One region of the Streptomyces sp. NPDC048612 genome, then DNA from elsewhere that is predicted to be linked to it. Evidence: riboswitches for the same ligand, from Rfam matches in the RefSeq annotation. Region 1 holds a riboswitch; each other region holds the start of a gene.
The links. A riboswitch is a leader RNA that binds a small molecule or an ion and turns the genes downstream of it on or off. The one in region 1 is predicted to bind glycine.
Positions count from the first base shown of each region.

Region 2: another riboswitch for glycine. It lies ahead of gcvT (glycine cleavage system aminomethyltransferase GcvT); the one in region 1 lies ahead of gcvP (aminomethyl-transferring glycine dehydrogenase).
Region 3: another riboswitch for glycine. It lies ahead of gcvP (aminomethyl-transferring glycine dehydrogenase); the one in region 1 lies ahead of gcvP (aminomethyl-transferring glycine dehydrogenase).

Region 1 covers NZ_JBICVV010000018.1:85,573-95,875, forward strand. The annotation lists gene lipA (lipoyl synthase) at 1-933, opposite strand, end outside; gene gcvP (aminomethyl-transferring glycine dehydrogenase) at 994-3,852, opposite strand; glycine riboswitch at 4,003-4,098, opposite strand; glycine riboswitch at 4,455-4,551, shown strand; glycine riboswitch at 4,552-4,643, shown strand; gene cycA (D-serine/D-alanine/glycine transporter) at 4,919-6,394, shown strand; gene ACGFN2_RS24965 (SDR family NAD(P)-dependent oxidoreductase) at 6,521-7,312, opposite strand; gene ACGFN2_RS24970 (TetR/AcrR family transcriptional regulator) at 7,505-8,071, shown strand; gene dhaK (dihydroxyacetone kinase subunit DhaK) at 8,216-9,208, shown strand; gene dhaL (dihydroxyacetone kinase subunit DhaL) at 9,296-9,892, shown strand; gene dhaM (dihydroxyacetone kinase phosphoryl donor subunit DhaM) at 9,889-10,303, shown strand, end outside.
Region 2 covers NZ_JBICVV010000016.1:86,826-97,128, forward strand. The annotation lists gene ACGFN2_RS23440 (ABC transporter ATP-binding protein) at 1-519, opposite strand, end outside; gene ACGFN2_RS23445 (ABC transporter permease) at 516-1,526, opposite strand; gene ACGFN2_RS23450 (ABC transporter substrate-binding protein) at 1,605-3,356, opposite strand; gene ACGFN2_RS23455 (ABC transporter permease) at 3,469-4,467, opposite strand; gene ACGFN2_RS23460 (enhanced serine sensitivity protein SseB C-terminal domain-containing protein) at 4,850-5,641, opposite strand; gene ACGFN2_RS23465 (enhanced serine sensitivity protein SseB) at 5,714-6,520, opposite strand; gene ACGFN2_RS23470 (AAA family ATPase) at 6,610-7,296, opposite strand; glycine riboswitch at 7,557-7,652, shown strand; gene gcvT (glycine cleavage system aminomethyltransferase GcvT) at 7,799-8,980, shown strand; gene gcvH (glycine cleavage system protein GcvH) at 9,123-9,500, shown strand; gene glyA (serine hydroxymethyltransferase) at 9,628-10,303, shown strand, end outside.
Region 3 covers NZ_JBICVV010000003.1:561,206-571,508, forward strand. The annotation lists gene ACGFN2_RS08605 (hypothetical protein) at 12-599, shown strand; gene ACGFN2_RS08610 (DUF5999 family protein) at 931-1,125, shown strand; gene gcvP (aminomethyl-transferring glycine dehydrogenase) at 1,195-4,080, opposite strand; glycine riboswitch at 4,269-4,365, opposite strand; gene ACGFN2_RS08620 (PRC-barrel domain-containing protein) at 4,480-4,863, shown strand; gene ACGFN2_RS08625 (DNA polymerase IV) at 4,773-6,236, opposite strand; gene ACGFN2_RS08630 (MerR family transcriptional regulator) at 6,304-6,909, opposite strand; gene ACGFN2_RS08635 (bifunctional nuclease family protein) at 7,097-7,570, opposite strand; gene ACGFN2_RS08640 (MerR family transcriptional regulator) at 7,627-8,373, opposite strand; gene ACGFN2_RS08645 (FHA domain-containing protein) at 8,391-9,239, opposite strand; gene ACGFN2_RS08650 (DUF881 domain-containing protein) at 9,358-10,303, opposite strand, start outside.

The sequences.
Region 1 (10,303 bases):
CTTGTCGCGTGCCTGCTGATACAGCCGTCCGGCACGGTAGGAGGAGCGGACCAGCGGGCCGGACAGCACTCCGGCGAAGCCGATCTCCTCGGCCTCCTGCCCGAGTTCGGTGAACTCCTCGGGCCGGACCCACCGTTCGACCGGGTGGTGCCGCACCGAGGGGCGCAGGTACTGGGTGAGGGTGACCAGGTCGCAGCCGGCGGCGTGCAGGTCGGCCAGCGCGGTGGAGATCTCCGCCCGGGTCTCCCCCATTCCCAGGATCAGGTTCGACTTGGTGACCAGGCCGGACTCCCGTGCCGCGGTGAGCACTCCGAGCGATCTGTCGTAGCGGAACGCGGGCCGGATGCGCTTGAAAATCCGCGGCACCGTCTCCACGTTGTGGGCCAGTACCTCCGGGCGCGACTCGAATACCTGGGCCAGCAGTTCGGGGACGCCGTTGAAGTCCGGGACCAGGTTCTCCACCCCGGTGCCCGGGTTCCGTGCGTGGATCTGCCGGACCGTCTCGGCGTACAGCCAGGCACCGCCGTCGGGCAGGTCGTCGCGGGCCACCCCGGTGATCGTGGCGTACCGCAGCCGCATCGTGGCCACCGACTCCGCCACCCGGCGCGGCTCCTCCCGGTCCAGCGGCTGGGGCCGGCCGGTGTCGATCTGGCAGAAGTCACAGCGCCGGGTGCACTGGTCACCGCCGATGAGGAAGGTGGCCTCGCGGTCCTCCCAGCACTCGAAGATGTTGGGGCACCCGGCCTCCTGGCACACGGTGTGCAGCCCTTCGGCCGCCACCTGCGACCGCAGCGCGTTGTACTCCGGCCCCATGCGCACCCGGGTCCTCATCCACTCGGGCTTCCGTTCCACGGGGGTCCGGCTGTTGCGCACCTCCAGCCGCAGCAGCCGGCGGCCGTCGGGGGAGGTGGGGGAGGTGGGGGCGTCACTCATGGCACTGCTCCGGGTACGGGGAGGGGTGGCGGCGGGCACGGCTGCGCGAGCCCGCGCGGGTCAGGACGCGAACGCTTCGGGCGGCGGGCAGGAGCAGACCAGGTTGCGGTCGCCGTGCGCCTGGTCGACCCGGCCGACCGGCGGCCAGTACTTGTCGGGGGTGACGCCCGCCGGGAAGACGGCCCGCTCGCGTGAGTAGGCGCGGGTCCACTCGCCGGCGAGGGCGGCGGCGGTGTGCGGCGCCTGGCGCAGCGGGCTGTCCGCCAGCGACCAGACGCCCTGGTCCACCAGGTCGATCTCGGCGCGGATCGCGATCATCGCCTCGCAGAAACGGTCCAGTTCGGCGAGGCTCTCGCTCTCGGTCGGCTCGACCATCAGCGTGCCGGGGACCGGAAAGCTCATCGTCGGCGCGTGGAAGCCGTGGTCGATGAGGCGCTTGGCGACGTCGTCGACCGTCACCCCCGTGGCGGCGGTGAGGGGGCGTACGTCGAGGATGCACTCGTGCGCGACGAGGCCCGACTCTCCGGCGTACAGGACCGGGAAGTGGGGCGCGAGGCGGCGGGCCACGTAGTTGGCGCTCAGCACGGCCACCCGGGTCGCCTCGGTCAGCCCCTCGGCGCCCATCATCCGGATGTAGGCCCATGGGATCGGCAGGATGCCGGCGCTGCCGAACGGCGCGGCGCTCACCGCCCCGATGCCGTCGCGGCGCCCGGTGTCGGGGTGCAGCGGGTGGGTGGGCAGGTACGGCGCGAGGTGGGCGGCCACCGCGACCGGGCCGACGCCCGGACCGCCGCCGCCGTGCGGGATGCAGAACGTCTTGTGCAGGTTGAGGTGTGACACATCGCCGCCGAACTCGCCGGGCCTGGCGACTCCGAGCAGCGCGTTGAGGTTGGCGCCGTCGACGTAGACCTGTCCGCCGTGCTCGTGCACCAGCTCGCACAGCCGGGTGATGCCCTCCTCGTAGACGCCGTGCGTGGAGGGGTAGGTCACCATGATCGCGGCCAGGTCGTCGGAGTGCTTCGCGCACTTCGCTTCGAGATCGTCGAGATCGACCGTGCCGTCGGGCCGCGAGGCCACCACGACGACGCGCATCCCGGCCATGGCGGCCGAGGCCGCGTTGGTGCCGTGCGCGCTTGCCGGGATGAGGCACACATCGCGTCCGCCTTCGCCGTTGCTCCGGTGGTAGCGGCGGATGGCCAGCAGGCCGGCGAGTTCGCCCTGCGAGCCCGCGTTCGGCTGGAGGGAGACCTTGGCGTACCCGGTGACCTCCGCCAGCCAGCCCTCCAACTGCCCGACCAGGGCGAGATACCCGGCAGCGTCCGTGAGCGGCGCGAAGGGGTGCAGGTCGGCGAAGCCGGGCCAGCTGACCGGTTCCATCTCCGTGGTCGCGTTGAGCTTCATCGTGCAGGACCCGAGCGGGATCATCCCGCGGTCCAGCGCGAAGTCACGGTCGGAGAGCCGGCGCAGATAGCGCAGCAGCGCGGTCTCCGACCGGTGCTGGTGGAAGACCGGGTGGGTGAGGAACGGGGAGGTGCGCCGCAGGTCCGGGGGCAGCGCCGGACAAGCGCCGTCGGCCGGGCCGTCCGGGTCGTCCCCCGCCGCGCCGAAGGCGTCGAGCACCAGCCGGACGTGGTCGTGCGAGGTGGCCTCGGAGCAGGAGACGCCGACGTGGTCGGTGTCCACCAGCCGCAGCAGCAGCCCCTTGTCGTGCGCGGCCGCGACGACCTCCCCGGCCCGGCCGGGGACCCGCACCAGCAGGGTGTCGAAGAACTCGGGGTGCACCACCGTGATCCCGCTGTTCCGCAGCCCGGTGGCGATGCGCGCGGCGTGCCGGTGCGTCCGCCGGGCGATCCCGGTCAGCCCCTCGGGGCCGTGGTGCACGGCGTACATCGAGGCGACCACGGCCAGCAGGACCTGCGCGGTGCAGATGTTGGAGGTCGCCTTGTCGCGCCGGATGTGCTGCTCGCGGGTCTGCAGGGCGAGGCGGTAGGCGGGCCGGCCGGCGTCGTCCACGGACACGCCCACGAGCCGGCCCGGCAGGTGCCGTTCGAGCCCTTCGCGGACCGCGATGTAGCCGGCGTGCGGTCCGCCGTAGAACAGGGGGACGCCGAACCGCTGGGACGATCCCACGACGAGGTCGGCGCCGAACTCCCCCGGTGGCACGAGCAGGGTGAGCGCCAGCAGGTCGGCGGTCACGGTGACCAGCGCCCCGCGCTCGCGCGCCGCCGCGGTCACCCCGCGCAGGTCGCGGACGGCTCCCGAGCAGCCGGGGTAGGACAGCACCACCCCGAAGAAGTCCTCCTGCGGCAGCGGCTCGGCGACGTCGATCCCGACGACCTCGATGCCGACCGCGGAGGCCCGGGTGCGCAGGACGTCGAGGGTCTGCGGCAGGGTGTCACGGTCGACCAGGACGCGGTGGCGGCTACGGCCGGCGACGCGTCGCATCACCGTGACGGCCTCGGCGACCGCGGTGGCCTCGTCGAGCAGCGACGCGTTGGCGGTCGGCAGTCCGGTGAGGTCGCCGACCATGGTCTGGAAGTTGATCAGTGCCTCCAGCCGGCCCTGGCTGATCTCCGGCTGGTAGGGCGTGTAGGCGGTGTACCACGACGGGTCTTCCAGCACATTGCGCCGGATCACCGCGGGGGTGGTGGTCGCGTGGTAGCCCAGTCCGTTCATGGGGACGGTCACGGTGTTCCGTCCGGCGAACTCCTGCAGCTCCGCGCGGGCTTCGGCCTCGGTGGCGGCGGCGGGCAGGTTCAGACCGGAGGTGCTCCGGATGCCGCCGGGGACGGCGGCGTCGATGAGGGCGGCCAGCGTCGGGTAGCCGACTGCGGCCAGCATGGTGGTGCGGTCGGCGTCGTCGACGCCGATGTGGCGGGTGGCGAACTCACCCGGCGCGGAGGACTCGGGGTAGGTCATGGTGGGAGGCTCCCTGTGGGGGCACCGCGGATGCGGCGCCGTGGACGGGTTGCCTCCCCGCTCTGTCATCGGTACCTGAGAGCTTCACCACCGGGTCCGGCGGTTTGCACCGTGGGCGCAGGACAGGACGTCCTGACTTTCCAGAGTCGCCTGGCCGAAGCGGTAGTGGGGCCTGAGAGATTCTGGGGAGAGTTGCTCCTTCGGCGCCTCGCCAAGGGTGGGCGAGGGCTCTCCCGCTTCGGTTCGAACAGCGCGATGTGAAGTTGTCGGGCGGCGCGGTGGTGAGGCCGGGATGCTCCGGGGAGGAGGTGCTCCTCCGGCGCCACGTCGTCACCCGACGTGGGCTCTCCCGCCGCGGAACCGTCAGCAGAGCAGACGCTGCCGGATCTTTCCCGAGGCAACGTACGGGCACCGGAACACAGCCGTCAAGGGTCTGCCGACGGACCTGCCGGTAACCTGGCGGTCCCGGAAGCGAGGCCGTGAGCTGCACAAACGCCGTCCCCTACGGGGAAGCGCCGCGCTACCCAGGAGTAGCGTCCAGCCTTCGGCCGGTCCCTTGACCGGCCGCTGAGGGGGCCCTAGCCTCACCGCACATCGCCGTTCACCCCGGAGCGGGAGAGCACTGGATCAGCCAGACCCGGTCGCCGAAGGAGCAACACCTCCCCGGAAACTCTCAGGCATCCCTACCGCTCGGGCAGGCAACTCTGGAAAGCAGGCGCCGACGCGCCTCGCCGACGGTGCAAGCCGCGCCCTGAGCGCGGCGAAGCTCTCAGGCTCATGACAGAGGGGGAGGCTCACTCGGCCGCACGGGCCCCTGCCCGTGCTCGACATTCGAGGAGCCCCTGATGGCTCTCCTGCCGCTCTCCCCCGACCGCCACCCGCCTGCCGGCTCCCGGGCTGACGGTCAGGCTTCTGTGTGGGCCCGTTCAGCGTACTGACACCCTTCAGTTCGGCTGCCGCGTCTGCGCGCGCAGCCCCTGCCGCACGCCCCTGGGGCGCGTGGTCATGCTCCGAGAGACCCCCTGTCCCGTGCCCGCACGGGGCTTGAGATCCGCGAGGTTCACCCATGCCTGAACACAGTGACACCGGCCTGACCACCACGCCGGCCGGCTCCACACCCCCGCCCGAGGGTGAGCAGCACCTCTCCCGCCAGCTGTCCAACCGGCACATCCAGCTCATCGCGATCGGCGGGGCGATCGGCACCGGCCTGTTCATGGGCTCGGGCAAGACCATCTCGCTGGCCGGGCCCTCGGTGATCTTCGTCTACATGATCATCGGCGTGATGCTCTTCTTCGTGATGCGGGCGATGGGCGAGCTGCTGCTGTCCAACCTGCGCTACAAGTCCTTCGCCGACTTCGCGGCCGACCTGCTGGGCCCGTGGGCCGGCTTCTTCACCGGCTGGACGTACTGGTTCTGCTGGATCGTCACCGGCATCGCCGACGTCATCGCCATCTCCGGGTACGTGGCCTACTGGTGGCACGATCTGCCGCTGTGGATACCGGCGCTGGCCGCCGTCGTCCTGCTGATCGCCCTGAACCTGCCCACCGTGAAGGCCTTCGGCGAGACCGAGTTCTGGTTCGCGCTGATCAAGATCGTCGCGATCGTGGCGCTGATCGTCGTCGGGCTGGTCATGGTGTTCAGTCACTTCCAGGCGCCCGGTGGGGCGGCGGCGAGCTTCTCCAACCTCTGGAACGACGGCGGGTTCTTCCCCACCGGCCCCATGGGGTTCGTCGCGGGATTCCAGATCGCGACCTTCGCCTTCGTCGGCATCGAACTGGTCGGCACCACGGCGGCCGAGGCGGAGAACCCGGAACGGAACCTGCCCAAGGCGATCAACTCGATCCCGGTGCGCGTGATGCTGTTCTACGTCGTCGCGCTGGCCGTGATCATTTCGGTGACGCCCTGGCGCGAGATCAGCGCGGACCGCAGCCCGTTCGTCGTGATGTTCACCCTTGCCGGTCTGGGGATCGCCGCCTCGCTGATCAACTTCGTGGTGCTGACCTCGGCCGCCTCGTCGGCGAACTCGGGCATCTACTCCACCTCCCGGATGGTGTACGGGCTGGCCCAGGAGGGCGACGCCCCGGGGCGCTTCGGCAGGCTCACCTCCAGGAAGGTACCGGCCAACGCCCTGCTCCTGTCCGGGATCTTTCTGCTCGCCGGTGTGGTGATGGTCGCCATGGACGACTCGATCATCGAGGCCTTCACCCTGGTGACCACCGTGTCCGCCGTGCTGTTCATCTTCGTCTGGTCGATCATCCTGATCAGCTACCTCGTGTACCGCAGGCGCCGTCCGCACCTGCACGAGGCCTCGGCGTTCAAGATGCCCGGCGGCATCGTCATGTGCTACGTCGTGCTCGCGTTCTTCGCGTTCCTCATCTGGGCACTGACCCAGGAGGCCGACACCCTGCGGGCCCTGGTGGTGACGCCGGTGTGGTTCGTCGTCCTCGGCGTCGCCTGGGCCTGCCTCCGCCGCCGCCCGCACCATTCCGCGCGTGCGGCGGCCTTCCGTGCCGCACTCCGCGACGGCGCACGGCAGGACTGACCCGGCCACCGCAGAGCCAGGGATTCCGGGGGAATCCGCGAAGACGCCCGGCCGGGATTCCCGGCCGGGCGTCTTCATGAACGGCGCGCGGCCGACGGCCCCTTCACCGCGCGTACCGGCCCCCGGCTACCGCCGTTCCCGCTGGGCCGCCACGACCTGGTTGATGGTGCGCTCGGCGCCGGAGCCGCGCTGCACCTTCTCCGCGAAGCCGGGGAACTGCCCGGCGATGGCGCTGAGCACCTTCAACTCCACCGGCGCCACGTTGACTTCGCACAGATCGCGCTCGACGGCCCGGATCACCCCCGCCACCACCTGGCCCGGGGAGACCATGCGCACGCCGGCCGGCGGCGTGGCGCCCGTGACGGCGAACATGCCCGCCTCGCTGACGGCGCCGGGCTGGACCACGGAGACACCCACCCCCGTACCGTGCAGGTCCTGGCGGAGGGAGAGCCCGAAGCCGCGCAGCCCGAACTTGGCGGCGCTGTAGAGCGAGGAGTACTTGGTGGCGGCCTTCCCGGAGATCGAGCCGACGAGGGCGATATGGCCCCGGCCCCGCTCGGTCATCCGGGGGACGAGCGCGCGGGTCAGCATGACGGGGGCCCGCAGGTTCACCGTCAGCGCGCGGTCGATCTGCTCGGGCGTGTAGTCCAGGAGCGCCCCCGAGGAGGGCAGCGCGGCGTTGGCGATCAGGATGTCGGTGTCGGGGCAGGCCTCGGCGAGCTGCTCGACCTGGTCCGGGTCGGCGAGATCGGCGGTGACCGCGCGGGCGCCGAGTTCCCCGGCGAGCGCCTCCAGGGCATCGGGACGGCGCCCGGAAAGCACCAACTTGGCTCCCTGGGCTGCCAGTTCACGGGCGAGTGCCTGACCGATGCCGCCTACGGCCCCGGTCAGGAGAACGGTTGATCCTGCGATGCGCATGGGACGAGCCTCCAGAAAACTGTTCGTTCGAACGAACAGTATGGAGGAGGGGCGACCGTGTCAACAGCGGATGCCGCCGGACCCGCTGGCCGCGTCGGCGCCGACGACCCGGCCGGCGGGCGATCCGCGCTGGTCAGAGCGGCCCCCGCCCTCCCGCCGTGCCGGGCGGAAGCCGCTGGCACAATGACTGCCATGGCCAAGTCCCCCGGAACCCGGCAGAGCATCATCGACGCCGTCCTGCGCATCATCGGTGAGGACGGCATCGCCGCGGTCACCAACCGGCGGATCGCCAAGGAGGCTCAGGTCTCGCTCGGCTCGGTCACGTACCACTTCGCGACCCAGCACGAGATGCTGCGGGAGAGCCTGCTGCACTTCGTCGCGGAGGAGACCCGGCGCTTCACCGAACTCGCCGACCAGTGCCAGACCGACGGGATGGACATCGACCGGGCGTCCGCCACCGTCAGCCAGGTCGCCGGGTGCACACAGACCGACAGCAGGCACCTCGCCCCCTTCGAGCTCTACATCCAGGCCGGCCGTGACGAGCGGCTGCGTACCGCCGCCACCGAGTCCTTCGCCGCATACGACCAGCTGGTCACCCGGATCTTCGCCGGCCTCGGGGTCCCGGACGCCGAACGGCTGGCGAGCAGCGCCGTCGCCATGGTCTTCGGGCTGCAGCTGCGCAGCCTCGCCACCGGCCGGCCCGCCGAGGAACTCGTCGACGCCCTGATGCTGCTGGCGCGCGGGGCACAGCAGTCCTGACCCCCGGGGGCCGGGCTCCGGGTACGCCGTTCGCGCTCCGGTCGGCGGTGACTGCTCCGGTCAAGATCGACACCAGACAAACGGACTCTCACCTGGTAGAACACAGGGCAGAGACCCGGCTGCAAATCCCACCCGGAGGTACCCGTGAAGATGCTGATCAACGTAGCCGAGACCGTGGTCACCGATGCGCTGCGGGGGATGGCCGCGGCGCATCCCGAGCTGGTGGTGGATGCCGAGAACCGGGTGATCGTGCGGCGGGACGCGCCGGTGGCGGAGAAGGTGGCGCTGGTGTCCGGCGGCGGCAGCGGGCACGAGCCGCTGCACGGCGGGTTCGTCGGACCGGGCATGCTGGACGCCGCCTGCCCGGGTGAGGTCTTCACCTCGCCGGTGCCCGATCAGATGGTGCGGGCGGCGGCGGCCGTGGACAGCGGCCATGGCGTGCTGTTCCTCGTGAAGAACTACACCGGGGACGTGCTCAACTTCCAGATGGCGGCGGAGCTGGCGGAGGACGAGGGAGTGCAGGTCGCCAGCGTGCTCATCGATGACGATGTCGCGGTGACCGACTCGACGTTCACGGCGGGGCGGCGCGGCACCGGGGCGACCCTGTTCGTGGAGAAGATCGCCGGCGCCGCGGCCGAGGAGGGCATGCCACTGGAGCGGGTGGAGGCCCTGGCCCGGCAGGTGGTGGCCTCGTCCCGCAGCTTCGGAGTGGCGCTGAGCCCCTGTACGACCCCGGCGAAGGGCAGCCCGACGTTCGATCTCCCGGCCGGGGAGCTGGAGTTGGGGGTCGGGATTCACGGCGAGCCGGGGCGGGAGCGCCGGGCCATGATGACCTCGCACGAGATCGCCGACTTCGCGGTGGACGCGATCCTGGAGGATCTCGACCCGCGGCTGCCGGTGCTGGTACTGGTCAACGGCATGGGGGCGACGCCGCTGCTGGAGCTGTACGGCTTCAACGCGGAGGTCCGCCGGGTGCTCGACGAGCGGGGCGTGGCGGTGGCCCGTACGCTCGTCGGGAACTACGTGACGTCGCTGGACATGGCGGGCTGCTCGGTGACGCTGTGCCAGGTCGACGGGGAGCTGCTGCGGCTGTGGGACGCGCCCGTGCAGACGGCGGGGCTCCGCTGGGGGCGGTGAGCGCTCCGCCGTTCCCGTATCCCCTGCCCCTGTCGCTTTCTTGCTCAGTGCCTGAACAACCAAGGAGAGTAGCCCGTGTCCGAAACGGTGCTGGATGCCGCGTTCTTCGTACGCTGGATGACGGCGGCGGCCGCCGTCATCGACCGGGAGGCCGACCGGCTCACCGAGCTGGACTCCCCCATCGGTGACGCCGACCACGGAAGGAACATGCAGCGTGGCTTCGCTGCCGTGGTCACGACGCTGGAGGCGGAGCCGCCGGTGACGCCCGGCGCCGTGCTGACCGCCGCCGGACGGCAGTTGATCTCCAGCGTGGGCGGGGCGTCCGGACCGCTCTACGGGACGCTGCTGCGGCGGTCCGGCAAGACGCTGGGCGACGCGCCGCAGCCCTCGGTGGAGGAACTGCGCGCGGCGCTGGCCGCCGGGGTGGCCGCGGTGGGGCAGCTCGGCGGTTCGGCGCCGGGCGACAAGACGATGCTCGACGCGCTGACGCCGGCCGTGGCGGCGCTGGCGGAGTCCTTCGACGCGGCGGCCGCGGCGGCCGGGGAGGGTGCGCTGGCGACCGTGCCGATGCAGGCCAGGAAGGGCCGGGCCAGCTACCTCGGGGAACGCAGTATCGGGCACCAGGACCCGGGGGCGACGTCCTCGGCGCTGCTGTTCGCGGCCCTCGCGGAGGTGGCGAAGTGAGCGCGGCGACGACGGGCGGGGCCGTGCCGGTCGGGGTGGTGCTGGTGTCGCACAGCGGGCCGGTCGCGGAGTCGGTGGCGACGCTGGCGACCGGGCTGGCCGGCGGCGGTGACACGGTGCCGGTGGCCGCCGCGGGCGGCACCCCGGACGGCGGGCTCGGCACGAGCGCGGAGCTGATCACCGAGGCGGCGCGGACGGTGGACCGCGGTGCGGGGGTGGCGATCCTGGTCGACCTGGGCAGCGCCGTCCTGACCGTGAAGGCACTGATCGCCGAGGGGGACGAACTCCCTGAGGGCGCACGGCTGGTGGACGCGCCGTTCGTGGAGGGCGCGGTGGCCGCGGTGGTGACCGCGGCGGCCGGTGCGGATCTGGACGCGGTCGCGGCGGCGGCCGGGGAGGCCTACGGCTACC
Region 2 (10,303 bases), on a different contig from region 1:
CGGGATGCCGACCCGGTCGAGCATCTCGACGGCCCGCCTGCGCGCGGTCTTCTTGTCCACGTCGTGGTGGACGCGGTAGGCCTCCACGATCTGGCTGCCGACCGAGTAGAAGGGGTGCAGCGCGGACAGCGGGTCCTGGAAGATCATCGCCATCTCGCGGCCGCGCAGCCGGCGCACCTCGTCCGGCTCGGCGGAGACCAGCTCCTTGCCGTCCAGCCAGATCTCGCCGGACATGTCCACCTTGCTGCGCTGCTGGCGGGAGGCGCGGTGCAGGCCCATCACGGCGAGCGAGGTGACGGACTTGCCGGAGCCGGACTCGCCGACGATGCCGAGCGTCTTGCCCTTCTCCAGACTGAAGTTCAGGCCGTCGACGGACTTCACCAGCCCGTCGTCGGTGCGGAAGTGCACCTTCAGGTCCTTCACCTGGAGGAAGGGAGCCGTCCGCGGCGCCTCCCCGTCGGTGGCCACGGCGGACCCGGCCGCCGCGGTCTCGGTCTTGTCCTCGGAGGAGTCGGTCACGAGAGCCTCACCCGCGGGTCGACGGCGGCGTACAGAACGTCCACCACCAGGTTGCAAATGACGATGAAGAACGCGGCGAGCAGGGTGACGCCGAGGATGTTCGGCAGGTCGTTGGCGTTGATCGCCTCGACGGCGAAGGCGCCGACTCCCTTGAGCGAGAAGACCTGTTCGGTGATCAGCGCACCGCCGAGCAGCAGGCCCAGGTCCATGCCGAAGACCGTGATGATCGGGGTGAGCGCGGCCCGCAGACCGTGCCGTACGACCACCTTGCGCTCCCGCAGGCCCTTGGCGCGGGCCGTCCGGATGTAGTCCTCGCTCAGGGTCTCCAGCATGCCCGCACGGGTGAGCCGGGCATAGAGCGCGGAGTAGAGGAAGGCCAGGGTGACCCAGGGCAGGACCAGGGTCCGGGCCCAGCCGAACGGGTCCTCGGTCAGATAGATGTAGTCGCTGCGCTCGAAGAGCGGCCACTGGTAGGTGAACAGGGCCAGCGCCAGGGCGCCGGTGAAGAACATCGGGAGGGAGACCCCGGCCAGCGCGACGCCCATCGCCATCCGGTCGAAGAGCGAGCCGGGGCGCAGCGCGGAGAGCACGCCGGTGGCGACGCCGGAGACGACCCACAGCACGGCTGCGCCGGCGGCCAGCGAGAGGGTCACCGGGAGCCGGGACTGGATCTCCGGCCAGACCTCGATGTGGGTCTTGAAGGAGTAACCGAAGCACGGCACATGGCACTTGGCCGCTTCCGGGCCGAACTTGTAGTCGACGCCGACGAAGATGCCCTTGAGGAAGTCCCAGTACTGCTCGTACACGGGCTTGTCCAGGCCCAGGTTCTTCTTCACCGCGGCGATGTCCGCCGGGGTGGGGGCCTTTCCGATGTACTGCTGGGCAAGCTGGTCGGTGCTCTGCCCGGCCATTTTCGGCAGCAGGAAGAAGATGCCGAAGGTGACCGCGCTGACGATCAGCAGCAGAACCACCGCGCTGATCAACCTGCGGATGATGTACGAGACCACGGGGATGCGGCGTCGGCGCCGCGGGCCGGCCCTGGCCGGCCCGCGGACACCAATGCCTTCACCTGCCTTCCAGGGCTGCTACTTCTTGACGCCGATGTTGAGGTAGTCGTACTGACCGCTGAAGGCCGAGGTGGACACCAGGTTGGTGGCCTTGGGCGAGCGGTACATCAGGACCTTGAAGTAGGTGAGCGGGACGATCGCCGCCTGCTCCATCGTCTTCTTGTCGATCTCGGCGTACGCCTTCTCGCGGGCCGCCTTGTCGGTGTCGGCGATGGCGCTTTCGAGCAGCTTGTTGATCTCCGGGTCGTCCAGCTCCGACAGGTTGGTGTTGCCGGACTGGCTGATCGCCTTGCCGTTGAGGATCTGCTGGAGGTAGCCGTAGCCGGTCGGGAAGTCCGAGCCCCACTGCATCATGATCAGGCCGACGTTGTTCTTCTTGTTGAACTTCGGCACACCGGCGTAGTCCGAGAAGTACTTGCTGGTCGGGTAGGACTGGATCTTGGCGGTGACGCCGATCTTCTTGAGCGAGTCGATGACCGAGGTGGCCGCGTCGACCTCGTCCTGGCGGTCGTTGCGGGCCAGGATCGTGGTCGTGGTCTTGCCGGCGCCGCACTTGTCCCAGTGCTTCTTGGCCTCGGTCAGGTCCAGCTTGTCCCCGTCGTACTTCTGCGGGTACAGGTCGAACTTCTGGTAGCCGTCGATGTCGGTGGGCAGGACCGTGGAGGCCAGCTCACCGCGGATCGGGCCGCCGAGGGAGGTCTGTACGGCCTTCTTGTCGATGGCGTACTCGACGGCCTTGCGGCACTCGATGTTGTCGAACGGCTTCACCTTGGTGTTGAGCGCGGTGTAGACCAGCCGCTGCCCGAGCGCGTTGTCGGTGTTGGCCTTCTCCGCGGAGTTGGTCAGCAGCTGGGCCTGCGTCTGCCCGTCGACACCGCGGCCGGCCAGGTCCACCAGGGTGTTCCCGGACTTGAGGTCCTTGTCGATCGTCGACTGGGCGACCTTCAGGTTCAGGACGATCTTGTCCGGGAGCTGCTTGCGCAGCGGGTCGGTCTTCGCCGACCACTGCGGGTTGCGGACCAGGGTGAGCTTCTTGCCCTCCTGGTAGCTCTCGAACTTGTACGAGCCGGTGGACAGCACGGACTTGGTGTAGTCGGCGCCCTTGTCCTTGGCCTGCGGGACCGGAGCGGTCTGCGGGGCGCTCACCAGGTAGTCGAACTCGGCGAACGGCTTCTTCAGGTGGAAGACGACCGTCTGGTCGTCCGGGGTCTCGATGGACTTCAGACCGGCCTTGCTCTTGTCCTTGTAGGGACCCTTGTAGCCGCCGTCGTTGTCCTTGAGGAACTGCTGGAAGTAGTTCGGGCCCAGCGAGAGGGTGTCGCGCGCGAAGTTGCTGCGCTCGACGGCGTACTTGACGTCCTGCGAGGTGACCTCGGACCCGTCGTCGTACTTGACCCCCTTGCGGATCTTGTACGTCCAGGTCTTGCCGCCGTCGCTGGGCTTGCCCATGGACTCGGCGAGGTCCGGCACCAGCTCGTTGCCCTTGGTGCCGGGGCCCGGCTTGAAGGTGGTGAGCGGGCGCGCGTAGAGGCGGCTGAAGTTGTAGATGAAGGCGTAGTACGTATTGCCCGGGTCGAAGGACTCGGGGGCGTCGCTGATCGCGTAGGTGACCGTGCCGCCCTTCGCGTCCGAGGCGTTGACGACGCCCTTGGTGGCGGCGTTGGCCTCGCCCGCGCCGTCCGAGGAGCCCTTGCCCCCGCTGCAGCCGGCCAGCACAAGGCCCGCACTGGTGATGGCCGCTATCGCCGCGACCGGAACTGACCTTCGCATGATGGTCGGTGTCCCCTTCGTTCGTCGAGAAACGTCGATACGTCGATACGTAGAAACTGCGAGACTTCGAAAAACGCTGGTGAGACTTCTGAGCGGGTGCCAGGCACGGCCATCAGCGGCTGCGCGGGTCCAGCGCGTCCCTCAGACCGTCACCGAGCAGGTTGAACGCCAGCACGGTGACGAAGATCGCGAGGCCGGGGACGATCATGTACTGGGGGTCGACCTCGTAGTACTTGACCGCCTGGTTGAGCATGCCGCCCCAGGACGCCTGCGGCGGCTGGATACCGACGCCCAGGAAGCTCAGCGCCGCCTCGAAGAGGATGTTGGAGGGGATCAGCAGCGTCGAGTAGACGATGACCGGCCCCACCAGGTTGGGCAGCAGCTCCCGGAAGAGGATGAACGGCCCGCGCGCCCCCATGCCGCGGGCGGCGTCCACGAACTCCCGCTCGCGCAGCGAGAGCGTCTGCGCCCGCACGATCCGCCCCATGTAGGGCCAGTTGAAGAATCCGATGACGAAGATGAGTACCGAGAGGTGCAGCGGCAGGCCCTCCAGGCCGAAGGCGCCGCCCTGCAGCGAGGCGGAGATCGCGATGGCGAACAGCAGCAGCGGGAAGGCCAGGAAGACATCCATCATCCGGCTGATGACGGCGTCCACCCGCCCCCGGTAGAAGCCGGCGACCACGCCGAGGACGGTGCCGATGGCGACCGACAGCAGGGTCGCGCCGAACGCCACGATGAGCGAGACCCACGAGCCCTCCAAGATCCGGGCGAGCAGATCGCGGCCGAACTTCGGGTCCACCCCCAGGGGGTGGTCCCCGCTCATCCCGCCGAAGTCGCCCTTGGGAAGCGTGGTGTTGGGGTCGATCAGCGACTGGTGGGGGCTGTTGGGGTCCAGCCCCAGCAGGGACTGGAGGGGACGGGAGAGCGCGGCGACGAGGACGAGCAGGATGACAACGATGGCACCGGCCACCGCGACCCGGTCCCGCCGGAAGCGCAGCAAGGCGATCTGACCGAGCGAGCGCCCCTCGATCTGCTTTCCTTCCACGCCTTTCAGCACCGCTTCCGGCTGCGCCTCAGCAGCTGCTCCGGTGGTCTCGATCGGTGCGGTCACGGTGCCCTTGACCCCTCTCGCCGACAGAGGCCGGCCCATGCGACGCCGCGGTAACGGCCTGATTCACATCACTGGTGCAAGTCGTGCCGGCATCGCGGGAGTTCGCCTGATATGAGGTTCGAAAGGTGCGCGCGACGCCGTAAAGGGATGACGCTCGTACAGAGGGCCGAGACCCTGTGTTGCCGGAGTCTTCATCCGATTCGCGATCAGTCACCAGCCCTGAAGGGGAAAGGATGCGTAACTGTGATGTGTTCCGCGGCTTTCCGTTATACGGACACCAGTTCGGGCTGAGCGGAGCACAAACCCGTGGGAAAGGGGTTCAACCACGGGACGCATGGGGCGAATTCACGCCGGGGTCACGCCGGAGCGCGACCGTCCGGCGTCAGTACGGACGGGGGTAGCCGTAACCGTAGGAGGGCGCGGGGGCCGGCGGCTGGACATAGCCGTCGCGGTCGAAGAACGGGCGCGTGGAGGCCCGCATCCACATGCCGACCGGGTCGTACTCGTCGTTCATCGCGACCGTGGAGACGGGCAGACCGTCCGGGACCGCGCCGATCGACTGCTGGATCATCAACCGCACCGAGTCCACCGCCGGTTGACCGGTGTCGTACAGATCCAGACCGATCGCCAGATACGGGGCACCGAGGGCGGGCTGCACCCAGGCCCGGCGCAGCGACCGCACCGCGGGCGTACGGTGCGCGTTCTGGGCGAGGAGCGCGTAGAACTGCGGGATGTCGATGACCGGTTCCGAGATCCGCAGCGGGCCGGCGGGCAGCCGGTCGAGACCGCCGGCGATCCGGCGCAGATCGAGCCAGGGGATACCGACACCGCCGCCGGGGGCGTGCGGATTCAGCCACAGGCCCCAGCGGTCGGGGAAGAGCGCGGCGGCGATCTCCGGGCCGGTGACCACCTCGTGGTCGCGGTTCCAGCCGGAGGCGGCGAGTTCGGGCGCCGAGGTCACACACGGCGCGTAGCCGAGGCCCTCGACCTCCATGTTTCCGTACTGCGCGTCGGGCATACCGGCCCGGCCCTGCCAGAGGAGCATCCAGACCTGGCCCGCGGCGAGCGCGTGCAGCAGTGCTTCATAGGCGTCGTAACGGCCGGGCGAGATCTGCTGGAGCAGCTGCTCCAGCTGTCCGGCCGCCGCCGGTCCCTGATGCGCACCCGCGCTCACGTGGTCCGTCCCTTCTCTCGGCAGGGCACGTGGGGTGCGCCCGCCTGTCATCCAACCAGCTTAGGGCTTGCCCTACGAGTGGTCCCGGGCGTAGAAGGGCCGCACACGCTCCAGCATCCAGCCGGCGACCGGGTCGCCCTGGGCGAGGTCGAGCATGACGAGCTGAACGGGCCAGGGCATCGGCACCGCGCCGAGCGCACGTCCCAGGGCTGACAGTACCGCCTGGCGGGCGGTGCCGTCCTGGAGGGCGGCGACGTCGGCCGCGACCTGAACACCGACGAACAGCGCGGGCGTGTCGCCCTCGACGCTTGCCAGGGCACGCCGGGCACTCAGGACAATTCCGGCGCCGGAGAACTCCAGTCCGGCCGCGGCCAGGAAGTCCACCGGCTCGTCCTGCCAGTCCGGCTCGAAGAGCCGCACCCGGCCGCCGCTCGGCAGCCCCTCGATGTCGTGGTGACCCACATGCCGGTCCCGGCACAGCTCGGCCACCGCGGGCGGCGGCAGCGGGACGCCGACCGTGCCGTCGGGGTTGACCGCGATACCGAGCTGCGGCGGCAGCCCGCGGGCGAACTCCCGTGCCGGGGCGACGGTGAAGGACATGTGCGAGCCGATCACCCGCAGGAACTCCTGCTCGGAGCTGTAGACCGGGACGTAGGGCGCGCCGTCGAGCTCGACGGTGGGCAGGTCGAGGCCGGCTGCGCCCGGGCCCGCGCTCTCCGGGCCGCCGCCTTCGGGCAGCGGCACCCACAGCCGGCTACGGCCGAGGACCTCGACGATCCGGCCCCCGGCGCCCGGGTGTCCGACCGAAGCGGACAGCACCTCTTCGAGCTCGTTCGCCGGCCATGCCAGCTGCGGTATCCCCTGCTCCGGAAATGTCATGTGTCCCACCCGTTCCAAACCGCGCCATCTGGCCAAAGACCCTAAACGAGAAGACGCGCGCCGTGGCGTGCGGGGGCGGTGTCCGGCGACTAGTGGAAGGTCAGCGTCTCCAGGGCGCCCGCCGCGGGCCGGTCGAGGAGGACGGCCGAGCGGAAGCCCTCCGGCAGCCGGGCCGACTCCGCGGCGCCGACCAGCCGGCCCACCGCCCCGCGGTGGCGTGCGAAGGCGTACCCGGACACCCCGCGCCCCCGTGACTCCTGGCCGGAGAGCGCCACCTCGGGTGCCACGTCGAGCAGCACCAGATGCGCCCCGCGGCCGCCGCGCAGCGCCGCGCGGGCGATCCAGCGGCGCACCCACGCCAGCGTTCCGCAGTCGTGCACCACCACGCTGTGACCGGAGCGCAGCGCGCGGCCCAGAGTCAGATAGTGGGCGGCCCGCACCAGCGGGCGGTAGAGGCCGTACGGCAGCCGGCGCAGCCTGCCGCGCTCCCAGCGCTCGCGGACGTCCTGCGAGTCGATGCGGTACACCTCGGCGCCGCGCCCGTCCAGGGGCGGTACGACGCGGTGCATGAAGGTGCTCTTGCCGCTGCCCGGCAGTCCGGAGACCACCACCAGGTCGCCGGCCGGGAACCGCAGCTCGGCGGCGCCCGGGGCCCGCGCCTCGCCCCGCAGGTCCACGACGGCTGCGCCGCGCCCCGGCCGGAGGACGGACCGCGACGCACGGCCGGCCCGGGTCCTGGCGGCGGACGGCGCCGCCGGCGCGGCGCCCGGGGGCACGACCCCTGAAGTCGCCCCGAATGCCGCTTCACTGTGCACCGTGATCGCCCTCCCCGCCCGTTCTGGTCCGGTTTGGTTCCGTCCCCTACCCGCAGAGTGTCAAGAAAAGGTAATGCCCATCAAGGTGATTGTGCGATCCGCCCATGTCGTGGACGGTACGGCGGCTGGGGCTCCTTTATCCGGCGTTCCCGTGTAATGATGTGGCCGCCACGTGCACATCACAGCTCACCCGTGCACCGCCAACTGCATACCGGCCGCTTGTAACCTGCGCGGGAGAGTCCCCGGCCGTGATGGCGGGGCGCCGAAGGAGCAAGTCCTCCCTTGAATCTCTCAGGCCCCTATACCGCGCGGGCGAGGCAGATCTGAAAAGCGAGCCGCAGCCCGAGGGCCGGCTCCACCCAAGGTGCAAACCGGGTCCGTTCGCGGTATCCCGGTGAACCTCTCAGGTTCCGATGACAGATGGGGAGAACGTCTTGTCACCCCTGCCTGGGAGCCCAGAACCATGACTGATGCCCCCCGTCGTACCTCCCGCCCGTCTCCCACCACCACCCTTGCCGGAGACGCTGCGCGCCGCACCACCGCTCTCGATGCCACCCATCGCGCGCTCGGCGCGACCATGACCGACTTCGCCGGCTGGGACATGCCGCTGCGCTACAGCAGCGAGCGCGACGAACATGTCGCCGTCCGCACCCGCGCCGGCCTCTTCGACCTCTCCCACATGGGCGAGATCACCGTCACCGGCCCGCAGGCCGCCGATCTCCTCGACTACGCGCTGGTCGGCAACATCGGCGGCGTCAAGACGGGCCGCGCCCGCTACACCATGATCTGCGAGGAGGCCGGCGGCATCCTCGACGACCTGATCGTCTACCGGCTCGCCGAGCAGGAGTACATGGTCGTCGCCAACGCCTCCAACGCCCAGGTGGTGCTGGACGCGCTGACCGCGCGGGCGGGCGGCTTCGACGCCGCGATCCGCGACGACCGGGACGCCTACGCGCTGCTCGCGGTGCAGGGCCCGGAGTCCCCCGGCATCCTCAAGCAGGTCACCGACGCCGACCTGGACGGCCTGAAGTACTACGCGGGCCTGCCCGGCACCGTCGCCGGCGTCGAGGCGCTGATCGCCCGTACCGGCTACACCGGCGAGGACGGCTTCGAGCTGTTCGTCCGGCCGGCCGACGCGGTCGCCCTCTGGGAGGCGCTGACCGCGGCGGGCAAGGACGCCGGGCTGGTGCCCTGCGGGCTGTCCTGCCGGGACACCCTGCGCCTGGAGGCGGGCATGCCGCTGTACGGGCACGAGCTGACCACCGCGACCACGCCGTTCGACGCGGGCCTGGGCCGGGTCGTGAAGTTCGAGAAGACCTCCAACGGCGGTAACTTCGTGGGCCGCGCGGCGCTGGCCACGGCCGCCGAGCGCGCGGAGACCCAGCCGCCGCGCAAGCTGGTCGGACTGATCGCCGAGGGCCGCCGGGTGCCGCGCGCCGGATACCCGGTCGTCACGGCCGACGGCACGGTCATCGGCGAGGTCACCTCCGGGGCCCCGTCCCCCACGCTCGGCAAGCCCGTCGCCATCGCCTATGTCGACGCGGCGTACGCCACGCCGGGCACCGAGGGTGTCTGTGTGGACATCCGTGGAAGCCATGAGCCGTACGAGGTCACCGCTCTGCCGTTCTACAAGCGGCAGAAGTAGCGGCCACCGGCGGCGGCGCGCACCCCGTGTCCCGCCACCCCCGGACCTGCCCCGGACCCGCTCCGGGTGGGGGGTCCCCCAGCGGTAGCCGGGGGAGTGCCCCCCTTCACGATCACACCCTCGCGTACAGGAGAATCGAGCCATGAGCAACCCCCAGCAGCTGCGCTACAGCAAGGAGCACGAGTGGCTGTCGGGCGCCGAGGACGGCGCCTCGACGGTCGGCATCACCGAGCACGCGGCCAACGCGCTCGGCGACGTCGTGTTCGTCCAGCTCCCTGAGGTCGGTTCCACGGTCGCGGCGGGCGAGACCTGCGGCGAGCTGGAGTCGACGAAGTCGGTCAGCGACCTCTACTCGCCCGTCGACGGTGAGATCACCGCGATCAACGAGGACGTCGTCGCCGACCCCTCGCTGGTGAACTCCGCCCCGTTCGAGGGCGGTTGGCTGTTCAAGGTGAAGATCAGCGGCGAGCCGGGCGACCTGCTCTCGGCCGACGAGTACGCCGCCTTCATCCAGAGCTGAGCCCCGGCTCGCCCCCGCTCCCGGCGTCGCCCGGACGGGGGACCTCCGACCCGCCACCGCCCGTGCGGAAGCCCCCCGGACCCCGTCCGGGGGCCCCGCGCACCGCCTGACTCCCCAGGAAGATCTCATGTCGCTTCTGAACAGCTCCCTCCATGAGCTCGACCCCGACGTCGCCGCCGCCGTCGACGCCGAGCTCCACCGCCAGCAGTCCACCCTCGAAATGATCGCGTCGGAGAACTTCGCCCCCGTCGCCGTCATGGAGGCCCAGGGCTCCGTCCTCACCAACAAGTACGCCGAGGGCTACCCCGGCCGCCGCTACTACGGCGGCTGTGAGCACGTCGACGTGGTCGAGCAGATCGCCATCGACCGCATCAAGGCGCTCTTCGGCGCCGAGGCCGCGAACGTCCAGCCGCACTCCGGTGCGCAGGCCAACGCCGCCGCCATGTTCGCCCTCATCAAGCCGGGCGACACCATCCTGGGCCTCAACCTCGCCCACGGCGGCCACCTCACCCACGGCATGAAGATCAACTTCTCCGGCAAGCTCTACAACGTGGTGCCCTACCACGTCGACGAGAAGTCGAACCTGGTCGACATGGAGGAGGTCGAGCGCCTCGCCAAGGAGCACCGTCCCAAGCTGATCGTGGCCGGCTGGTCCGCCTACCCGCGCCAGCTCGACTTCGCCGCCTTCCGCCGGATCGCCGACGAGGTGGGTGCCTACCTCATGGTCGACATGGCGCACTTCGCCGGCCTGGTCGCGGCGGGTCTGCACCCCTCCCCCGTGCCGCACGCCCACGTGGTCACCA
Region 3 (10,303 bases), on a different contig from region 1:
GGCGACCCACCATGCCGCTGCACCTTCCCCCTGCCCCCGCGCCCGCCCTGCGCAGTGTTCTCGCCGCTCTCGGCTCGCCCTCCGCGGTCCGCGAGGCCCCGGTCTCCGCGCTGCGCGCCCATCAGGGCCCGCTCAGCCCCGACCACCCGCTGCCCATCCACGTCTGGGACGACATCAGCCGGGCCGGCGGCACCCCGCACACCCGGCTGGCCGGCTGGAGCTTCCTGATCCGCGGCGGGGAGCGGGCCGTGGCGGCCGCCGAGACGGTCCTCACCGCGGACGGCTGGACCTTCGGGCGCTTCTGCGGCGGCCCCTACGTCGCCGCGACCGAGCGGGCACTGGCCCAGGCCGAGTCACTCGCCACGCCCTACCAGCCGCGTCTGCTGTCAGTACCCGAGCTGTACATGCTCACGCTGTGGCTGCATCACGACCTCGCCTCCGACGGCGCCGGGGGGCTGCCCGCACCCGCCGACCTGCTGGTGCCGCTGGCGCCCGCCCCGCCGGGTATCGCCGCGCACCGCCCCCAGCACCTCGCCGACCTGCTCCCCCGGCTCACCCTGCGCCTCGCCCCCGCGCCGCTCCTCGCCGAACCCGCCTGACCCGGCGGCGCCGCCCCGAGTTGCGGCGCCCGCCGTCCCGCCCGAGCGTGCCCCGCGGCCCCGTCCGGCCACGGGGCGCTCACGCGTGCTCACCCACGCGGCCTAGTCCGCGGATACCACTGCCAACCCTCTTGGGGAGGAGTGCAATTGGGAGCAACCGCCCGCACGGGTGACGCGTCCCTACCGAGTGAGTACCGCTGCTGCGAAATCCCTGCGGAATCGCGTCCGTGGGGCAACACTGGGACCGACCGACAGAAACGGGGGAGCGGCCATGAACCCCTCATCGAGCCGCACGACGACGTTCACCTCACCGCAGCGAAAGACAACTTCCATGTGCCAGCACCAACCGCCATGCCCGTCAGCAGACTCCACCGACCGGGAGGCCGCACACCTTGTGGCGCACCATCCGGAGCAGGGCTGGAGCCTGCTCTGCAACGGCGTCCTGCTCTTCGAGGACACCGGTGAGCTGCTCCCGGACGGGCAGGTCATCGCCCCGCACCGCGCCCGGGTCGGCGCCGCCGCCTGACCCGCCGCGCTCACCACGAACCACAGGGCCCCCGGCAGATCTGCCGAGGGCCCTTGCTGCTGCCGTGGGTCAGTTGTCGTACTCGTCCAGCGGCGGGCAGGAGCAGACGAGGTTTCGGTCGCCGTAGGCACCGTCGATCCGGCGCACCGGCGGCCAGTACTTCTCGGCGACGGAGACACCGGCCGGGAAGACGGCCTCCTCACGGGTGTACGGGTGCGTCCAGTCCCCACCGAGCGCGCCCGCGGTGTGCGGGGCGTTGCGCAGCGGGTTGTCGTCCTTGTCCCACTCCCCCGAGCCGACCTTCTCGATCTCCGCACGGATCGCGATCATCGCGTCACAGAACCGGTCCAGCTCCGCGAGGTCCTCGCTCTCCGTCGGCTCGATCATCAGCGTGCCGGCCACCGGGAACGACATCGTCGGCGCGTGGAAACCGTAGTCGATCAGCCGCTTGGCCACATCGTCGATGCTCACACCGGTCGCCTTGGTCAGTGGCCGGACGTCGATGATGCACTCGTGCGCCACCAGGCCGCCGGGGCCGGTGTAGAGCACCGGGTAGTGCGGCTCCAGACGCTTGGCGATGTAGTTCGCGCTGAGGACCGCGACCTGGGTGGCGCGCTTGAGGCCCTCACCGCCCATGAGCCGGACGTACGCCCAGGAGATCGGCAGGATGCCGGCCGAGCCCCAGGGAGCGGCGGAGATCGGCCCGACGCCCGTCTCGGGGCCGGCGCCCGGCTGCAGCGGGTGGTTGGGCAGGTACGGCGCCAGGTGGGCGCGCACACCGACCGGGCCGACACCGGGGCCACCGCCGCCGTGCGGGATGCAGAACGTCTTGTGCAGGTTCAGGTGCGAGACGTCGCCGCCGAACTTGCCGGGCTCGGCGAGCCCGACCAGCGCGTTGAGATTGGCGCCGTCGACGTAGACCTGACCGCCGGCCTCGTGCACCGCCGCGCAGATCTGGGTGATGTGCTCCTCGAACACCCCGTGGGTGGAGGGGTAGGTCACCATCAGGACCGCGAGTTCGTCACGGTGCTTCTCGATCTTGGCGTGCAGGTCGTCGGTGTCGACCTCGCCGTCCTCACCGGTCTTGACGACGACGACCTTCATCCCGGCCATCACGGCGCTGGCGGCGTTGGTGCCGTGCGCCGAGGACGGGATCAGGCAGACCGTGCGCTGCTCGTCGCCGTTGGCACGGTGGTAGGCGCGCACGGCCAGCAGGCCGGCCAGCTCGCCCTGCGACCCGGCGTTCGGCTGGATGGAGACCTTGTCGTAGCCGGTGACCGTGGCCAGCCGCTCCTCCAGCTCCTGGATGAGCGTGAGGTAGCCCTCGGCCTGGCCGGCCGGCGCGAACGGGTGCAGCTGGCCGAACGCGGGCCAGGTGACCGGCTCCATCTCGGTGGTGGCGTTCAGCTTCATCGTGCAGGAGCCGAGCGGGATCATGCCGCGGTCCAGCGCGTAGTCCTTGTCGGCGAGGGTGCGCAGGTAGCGCAGCATCGCCGTCTCGGAGCGGTACTCGTGGAAGACCGGGTGCGCGAGGTAGTCGTCGTGGCGCAGCAGCCCCTGCGGCAGCGCCTCGGCCGCGGCCGCGTCCAGCTGCTCGACGTCGCCCTGCACCCCGAAGGCGCTCCAGACACCGGCCAGCTGCGCCCGCCCGGTGGTCTCGTCACAGGCGATGCCCACCAGGTCCGCGTCGACCTGCCGGAGGTTGACACCGGCCTCGCGGGCGGCGGCGACGACGTCGGCGGCCCGGCCGGGCACCCGCGCGGTCAGGGTGTCGAAGTACGCGTCGTGCACGATCTCCACCCCGCCGGCCCGCAGGCCCTCGGCGAGGACCGCGGCGTAGCGGTGGGTGCGCCGGGCGATGGTCCGCAGGCCCTCGGGCCCGTGGTAGACCGCGTACATCCCGGCCATGACGGCGAGCAGCACCTGCGCGGTGCAGATGTTGCTGGTGGCCTTCTCCCGGCGGATGTGCTGCTCACGGGTCTGCAGCGCCAGCCGGTAGGCCTTGTTGCCGTCGGCGTCGACGGAGACGCCCACCAGACGTCCGGGGAGGCTGCGGGCGAACTGGTCACGGACGGCCATGAAGCCGGCGTGCGGTCCGCCGAAGCCCATCGGGACACCGAAGCGCTGGGTGGTGCCGACGGCGATGTCCGCGCCCAGCTCACCGGGTGAGGTGAGCAGCGTCAGGGCGAGCAGGTCGGCGGCGACGGTGACGATCGCGCCCAGCTCGTGGGCCTGCTCGATGAGGGCGCGGGGGTCGCGCACCGCACCGGAGGCGCCCGGGTACTGGAGCAGCACACCGAACACACCGCGCTCGGCGATCTCGGCCGGGATGCCGTCGGACAGGTCCGCGACCACGACCTCGACGCCGGTGGGCTCCGCACGGGTCTCGATCACGGCGACGGTCTGCGGCAGACAGTCGGCGTCGACCAGGAAGACGCCCTGCTTGACCTTGCCGACACGGCGGGAGAGCGCCATCGCCTCGGCGGCGGCGGTGCCCTCGTCCAGCAGCGAGGAGCCGGAGGTGGGCAGTCCGGTCAGGTCGGCGACCATGGTCTGGAAGTTCAGCAGCGCCTCGAGGCGGCCCTGCGAGATCTCCGGCTGGTAGGGCGTGTACGCCGTGTACCAGGCCGGGTTCTCCATGACGTTGCGCAGGATCACCGGCGGGGTGAACGTGCCGTAGTAGCCGAGACCGATCATGGAAGCGAGGACCTGGTTGCGGTCCGCCAGGCCCTGGAGCTCCTTGAGCACCTCGGCCTCGGTACGGGCCTGCGGCAGGCCGAGCGCCTCGGCGCTCTTGATCACATCGGGCACGGCGGTGGCGGTGAGCTCGTCCAGCGACCCGAAGCCGATGTGCGCGAGCATCTTCGCCTGCGCCGCCTGGTCGGGACCGATGTGCCGGCGCTCGAAGGGGGTGCCGCTTTCCAGCTCGGTCAAGGAGATGCGATTGGTGGTCATCTGCGGGGGCCTCCTGGTCGGTGCGACCTACGAGGGGCACCACGGCGCGGGTGCCCGGACGGCCTCCCCCTCTGTCATCTAACCTGAGAGCTTCACCGGCCCGCCCAGGAGCGGCCCGGCTTTCACCGTCGGTGAGGAGGGGTCCCGGCGCTGTGCCTTCCGTGGCCCGCCCTGCTTTCCAGAGTGACCTCGTCCATGCGGTACGGGTGCCTGAGAGATTCCGGGGAGGAGTTGCTCCTTCGGCGCCCTGGTCGCGAACGACAAGGACTCTCCCGCACGGGGTCTGCGGCCAATCGCCAGCCTACCAGCGTGGCTCTCGAAGGCTCCTTCGAGTGGCCGGGGCATGAAATGTGCCGTTTGGTAGTTGTCACAGGGCAGTTGCGACCAATTGGAGGGGCCGTGCAAACCGATATCGATCCCCGAAGCCTGATCGGCCGCAAAGCATTCGACCGTAACGGCGCGAAAATAGGGACCATCGACGAGGTCTACCTCGACGATGCGACGGGGGAACCGGAGTGGGCGGCCGTACGCACCGGACTCTTCAGCCGGGATGCGTTCGTCCCCCTGGAACCCAGCAAAATGGCCGAAGAGGGACTGCACATTCCTTACGACCGCAAACTGATCAAGGACGCCCCGGACTTCGGCGTGGGCCGTCATCTCTCCCCTGAGCAGGAACTTCAGCTCTATCACCACTATCGCCTGGATACTTCTTCCCCGACCTCCGATCCGGTGCCGGGCTCCGGCGACACCAACTTCGGCAAGATCGCCGGCTCGGACGACTGACCATCCGCCGGCGCCCCGCCCACCAGCGGCAGGGGCTCCCCCGGCCGCAGCGCCGGGTCCTCGACAGCGAAGGTCCGCACCCTCCCCGGTGCGGACCATGGCGTTTCGAAGCGGACGGTCACCCTCCCCACCCCGCTCCCCTGCACCCAGCCGGCGCCGTACTCCTCGTGCACCACGTCCAGCCCCGGATGCCAGCGCCGCGGCGGCTCCTCCTCGGCCTCCCGCCGCTCCACGCCCCCGGCAGCCCGCTCCGCCGCCGCGGCAGCGGCCGCCGCGGCCGACTCCGCCGCCTCCCGCTCCGTCGCGAGCTGGGCGAACAGATCCTCCTGCGTGAAGTCCGCCAGCCCGCTGACCCCCACGCCCAGCAGCCGCACCCCGCCGGTGGTGTCCACCGTCTCCAGCAGGCGCACAGCAGCCTCCCGTATCACCGCCGGATCGTCGGTGGGCCCGCGGAGCGTCTCGGAACGGGTCAGCGTCGAGAAGTCGTAGTTGCGCACCTTGATGACCACCGTCCGCCCGGAACGCCCGGCCGCCCGCAGTCGCTGGACGCACCGGTCCGCCAGCCGCAGCACCTCGCTCCGCACCCGCGTCCGGTCGGTCAGGTCCACCTCGAAGGTGTCCTCGACGGAGATCGACTTGGCGTCCCGCTCGGCCACCACCGGCCGGTCGTCCTGCCCCAGCGCCATCCCATACAGCCCCGCGCCGTGCGCCCTGCCCAGCAGCCGCACCAGCTCCGCCTCACCGGCCTCCGCGGTCTCCTGGACGGTATGAATCCCGGCCCGGCGCAGCGTCTCGGCCGTCGCGGGCCCCACCCCGGGCAGCGTCCGCACCGTCATCGGGCCCAGCAGCTCCCGTTCCGTGCCCGGCTCGATCACCACCAGGCCGTCCGGCTTGGCCGCCTCGGAGGCGATCTTCGCCAGCATCTTCGCCCCGGCCAGCCCCACCGAGCCGGTCAGCCCCGTCGCGGACCGGATGTCCCGCCGCAGTTGCTCCCCCACGGCCCGTACGGCCGCCCCTTCGGCCGGCACCCCGCCCGCCTCCAGATCGACGAACGCCTCGTCCAGGCTCAGCGGCTCCACCAACGGCGACAGCGTGTGCAGCAGCTCCATCACCGCCTCACTCACCTGGCGGTACAGGGTGAAGCGAGGACTGAGATAGGCGGCGTTGGGGCACAGCCGACGCGCCTGGGCCGTCGGCATCGCGGACCGGACCCCGAAGACCCGCGCCTCGTACGAGGCCGTGGAGACCACACCGCGGCCGCCGACCCCGCCGACCACCACCGGCTTTCCGCGCAGGCTCGGTTTGGCCGCCTGCTCGGCGGCCGCGAAGAACGCATCCATGTCCAGATGCAGGATCGTCGGCGCGGGTCTCACATCTCCGATGCTGCCCCATGCCACTGACAATCGGCCCGATGCCGGGCCGCGCGCTCCGCCCGGGGACTCAGCCCGCGCGGTGACGCCGCCGCGCCAGCTCGTCCTGCGGGTTCTTCCCGATCAGCGTCTCGCCCGTGTCGACGCGCTCCCCGTGGAGCTGTGACAGCGCGCCCTCCACGTCCCGCCAGACCACCCCGACGGCGATCCCGAAGACGCCCTGACCGCCCTGGAGCAGATCCACGACCTGGTCGGGCGAGGTGCACTCGTAGACCGTCGCCCCATCGCTCATCAGCGTCATCCGCGTCAGATCCGCCAGCCCGCGCGAGCGCAGATGCTGGACGGCGGTGCGGATGTTCTGCAGCGACACCCCGGTGTCCAGGAGCCGCTTGACGATCTTCAGGACCACGACGTCCCGGAAGCTGTAGAGCCGCTGGGTGCCGGAGCCGTAGGCCGGCCGGATGCTCGGCTCCACCAGGCCCGTACGCGCCCAGTAGTCGAGCTGCCGATAAGTGATGCCCGCTGCCGCACAAGCGGTCGGGCCGCGATAGCCGATGTTCTGAGCCTCGCAGTCCCCCGACACCGCCGCGGCCGGTGCCGGCGCAGGGTTCGCTGCCGCGCTCGAGTGGAGCGGCAACGCCCCTTCCGCCGCCATACCGTCGCCGGTGATTGCCACGCCGCCCTCCGTCCTCCACGTCCCGGACGGGACCTGCCACATCGACGGTATGCAGTCACTCGGGGTGCGTCAACGATCGCCGCGCTCGCCACGCCGAGTGATAATCACCCTACGAGTGGTTTCTCGTGACCTCGCACGGGGAAGGCCTGATTGTTTGGCCGGAATCAGGCGGTTCGCCTGGCCGATATCACTGGCTGTTGGTCCCGAAGTCCTCGGGCGAGATCTGGTCGAGGAACTCGCGGAACTTCTCCACCTCGTCCTCCTGCTCGTCCGGGATGGCGATCCCCGCGTCGTCCAGCACACCGTCGGTACCGAAGATCGGCGTTCCGGTGCGCAGGGCCAGCGCTATCGCGTCCGACGGACGCGCACTGACCTCGACCCCGCTCGCAAAGACAAGTTCGGCATAGAAAACCCCCTCGCGCAGATCCGTGATGCGGACCTGCGTCAGCTCCTGGCCCACCGCCTCCAGCACGTCCTTGAAAAGGTCGTGCGTCAGCGGCCTGGCAGGGACCATGCCCTGCTGGGCAAAGGCGATGGCGGTGGCCTCCCCTGGCCCGATCCAAATGGGCAAGTATCGATCGCCTCCCACCTCCCGCAGGAGCACGATCGGTTGGCTGGAAGGCATTTCCACCCGGACACCCACGACGTCGAGCTCGTTCACACAGCAACCCTAGGACGTGCCCGGCAGGTTTGGGTAGTCGGGCACTCGTTTGCTCGCTATGGGCGGACCCGCAGCGCGCTCTGCAGCAAGGCCGCGTGGAGCCGTACGGACAGCGTCGCCAGCTCCCTGGCGGTGGCTTCGGCATGCGCCCTGGTCTGCGGGTTACGGTGCCGCCGAAGGGGTGCAACGACCTGTTCGACCAGACCCGCCTCGCGCTCGGCCGCCGCCTTCACCGCACGCAGATGTCGCGGCTCCAGACCGAATCGGCCCAGGTCCGCGACAAGTTTGGCGACCGTGACGGCCTCGATGTCGTATCCGCCGTCCGCGTGGGGGACGATGAGTCCGTAGGACTCCCAGTCGGTGAGCGCCGCCTCGTCCACGTCCGCGGCGGCCAGCAGCTCGGCCCGGCCGATCCGGGCAGCCGTCGGAGGCTCCGTATCCGGGTCGGGCAGGCCCTCGACCAGGTCCCGAGAGGGTGCGGCCGGGGCCGGCAGCGGCACCTGCTCACCGCGCTCCAGGGCGTCCAGATGCTCCCGGATAACCTTGAGCGGCAGATAGTGGTCCCGCTGCATCCGCAGGACGGCGGCCAGCCGCCCGACGTCGTCCTGCGTGAATTTGCGGTAGCCGGAAGGCGTGCGCTTCGGCTCGACGAGTCCCTCGGCCTCCAGGAAGCGAATCTTGGAGATGGTGACCTCGGGAAACTCCTCGCGCAGCTGGGTGAGCACCGTGCCGATGCTCACCGGCTTGCCGTCCGAGGAGGCGGCACCGGCAGAGCCGGCGCCGCCTTTCGGTGTATCGCGCATATGCCTTCCCCGGCCGGTCAGATACCGGCGCCTCGCTGGCTCGCGTAGAAGACCAGGCGGAACTTGCCGATCTGGACCTCGTCGCCGGTCGCGAGGGCGACGGAGTCGATCCGCTCGCGGTTGACGTAGGTGCCGTTCAGGCTGCCGACGTCGGCGACGGTGAAGAGACCGTCGGAACCGCGACGGAATTCCACATGGCGGCGCGAGACCGTCACATCGTCGAGGAAGATGTCGCCCTGCGGATGCCGGCCGGCCGTGGTCAGCTCGCTGTCCAGCAGGAAGCGGCTGCCCGAGTTCGGCCCCCGGCGGACGACCAGCAGCGCCGATCCCAACGGGAGAGCGTCCACGGCCGCCTGGGCCTCGGGCGACAGCGACGGCGCCAGATTCTGGCCCGTCGTCTCCGAGTCGTAGGCCTCCAGCCCCGAAATGGAGATGGTCGACGTCGTCTCGGACGCCCGCTCGGGCTGGGCACCCGCACGCAGCGGCGCGCCACAGTTGGAGCAGAACCGGCTCGCCTCGGCGTTCTGGTTCCCACACCTCGTACAAACCGGCAAGGCCGACCCTCCACCCGTGTGTGCGGCTGATGGTTCCTGGGAACCTATGCGGCCGGCACCGGAGGGGTCAACAGAACCCGCGCCGTACCCCCCGGACGGACCGCTGACCTCGTCACGGAAGAGCGGACGGTCCTCGGACGCGCCGCTCTCGTCGGGCTGACGCGGAGCGCGGTGCCGCGCCGAGCCGCTGTCGCCCTCCTGGCGTGCGCTCTTGCCAAAAAGCTTTCCAAACAACTTCACGGGCGATTCCCCTTGAACGAAACAGACCCGCCCGTGGGGCAGGACGAACCCTCGATGCACACACCGGCCCATCCGGACATCCTGTGAACGTCCGTGGCCTTCAGACAGTTTCCACCACACACCACACGCACGGTGCGTCGACCCCCCGCTACCTCATGCCCTGCTCGGGCACTCGACATACGTGCACGCCTCACTGAGATGACAACCGAGCGTAGTCAGGCCGCTCCGCCTCTCGCAAGGCGTTCACAATGATCTTCTCCTCACGGGTCACAGACACCTTGGCCTGCTCCTTTTCCAGAGTCTGGACCACTCCGCCAGGGATGTTCAGCGCCGGTTCCAAGTCCTCCGGCTTGCCGATGACCTTGAAGCGGAACGGCTGCATGACGCGCTTGCCGTCGATCTCCACGCCACCCCGGACATCCGAGAGATAGCTGTCCGCGACGACCCGTACGTCGTTGACCTGGATGGCCTCCGCGCCGGCCGCCCGCAGTTCCTGGATGGTGTCCAGCAGCTTGTCCGCCTCCACGGAGTGCGTCGGGTCGTCGATGGTCAGGTTGATGCCGGGCCCCCGTGCCGCGACGGTCCCGGCCAGCACGCCCAGCTGCTGTTCCTTCTCCACGGTCTGCTTACGGGCCTCCTCGGCCTGGTCCGAGCTGTTCTCCAGCTCGGTCTTCTGCCCTTCCAGGCGCCGCTGTTCGTCGGTCAACCGCTGGGAGCGGTTGTCCAGCTCGTCCAGAATGCGCACCAGGTCCTCCTGGCGCGCACCTCTCAGCGCACTGCTGTCACTTGTGGAACGTACCTGAATCGCCAGGCCGAGGCCGAGAATGAACAGCAGCAGCGCAACGATCAGTTGAGCCCGGGTCAGCCGCGGCGGCCACAGACTCGCAAGGAGCCGCTCCCGACCGGTCTTCGGGCGTTCCGCACCCCCGTCGTCATCGGCGACGACGTCCGGGGTCGAGGAGTCTGCCCCTTTGCCCTGCTTCTGTCCAGCACTGTCCGGTTCCTGGGCTTCGGCTCCGTCACCGGACTCCGCCTGCTCGGGGGTGCTCCAGCTCTCGGGCGGCATCGGACGCCGGCCGGCCGGGCCGCCGTCCTGCTCCTGCTCCGTCCGCTCCGGTTCCGTCCGCTCCGCCGCC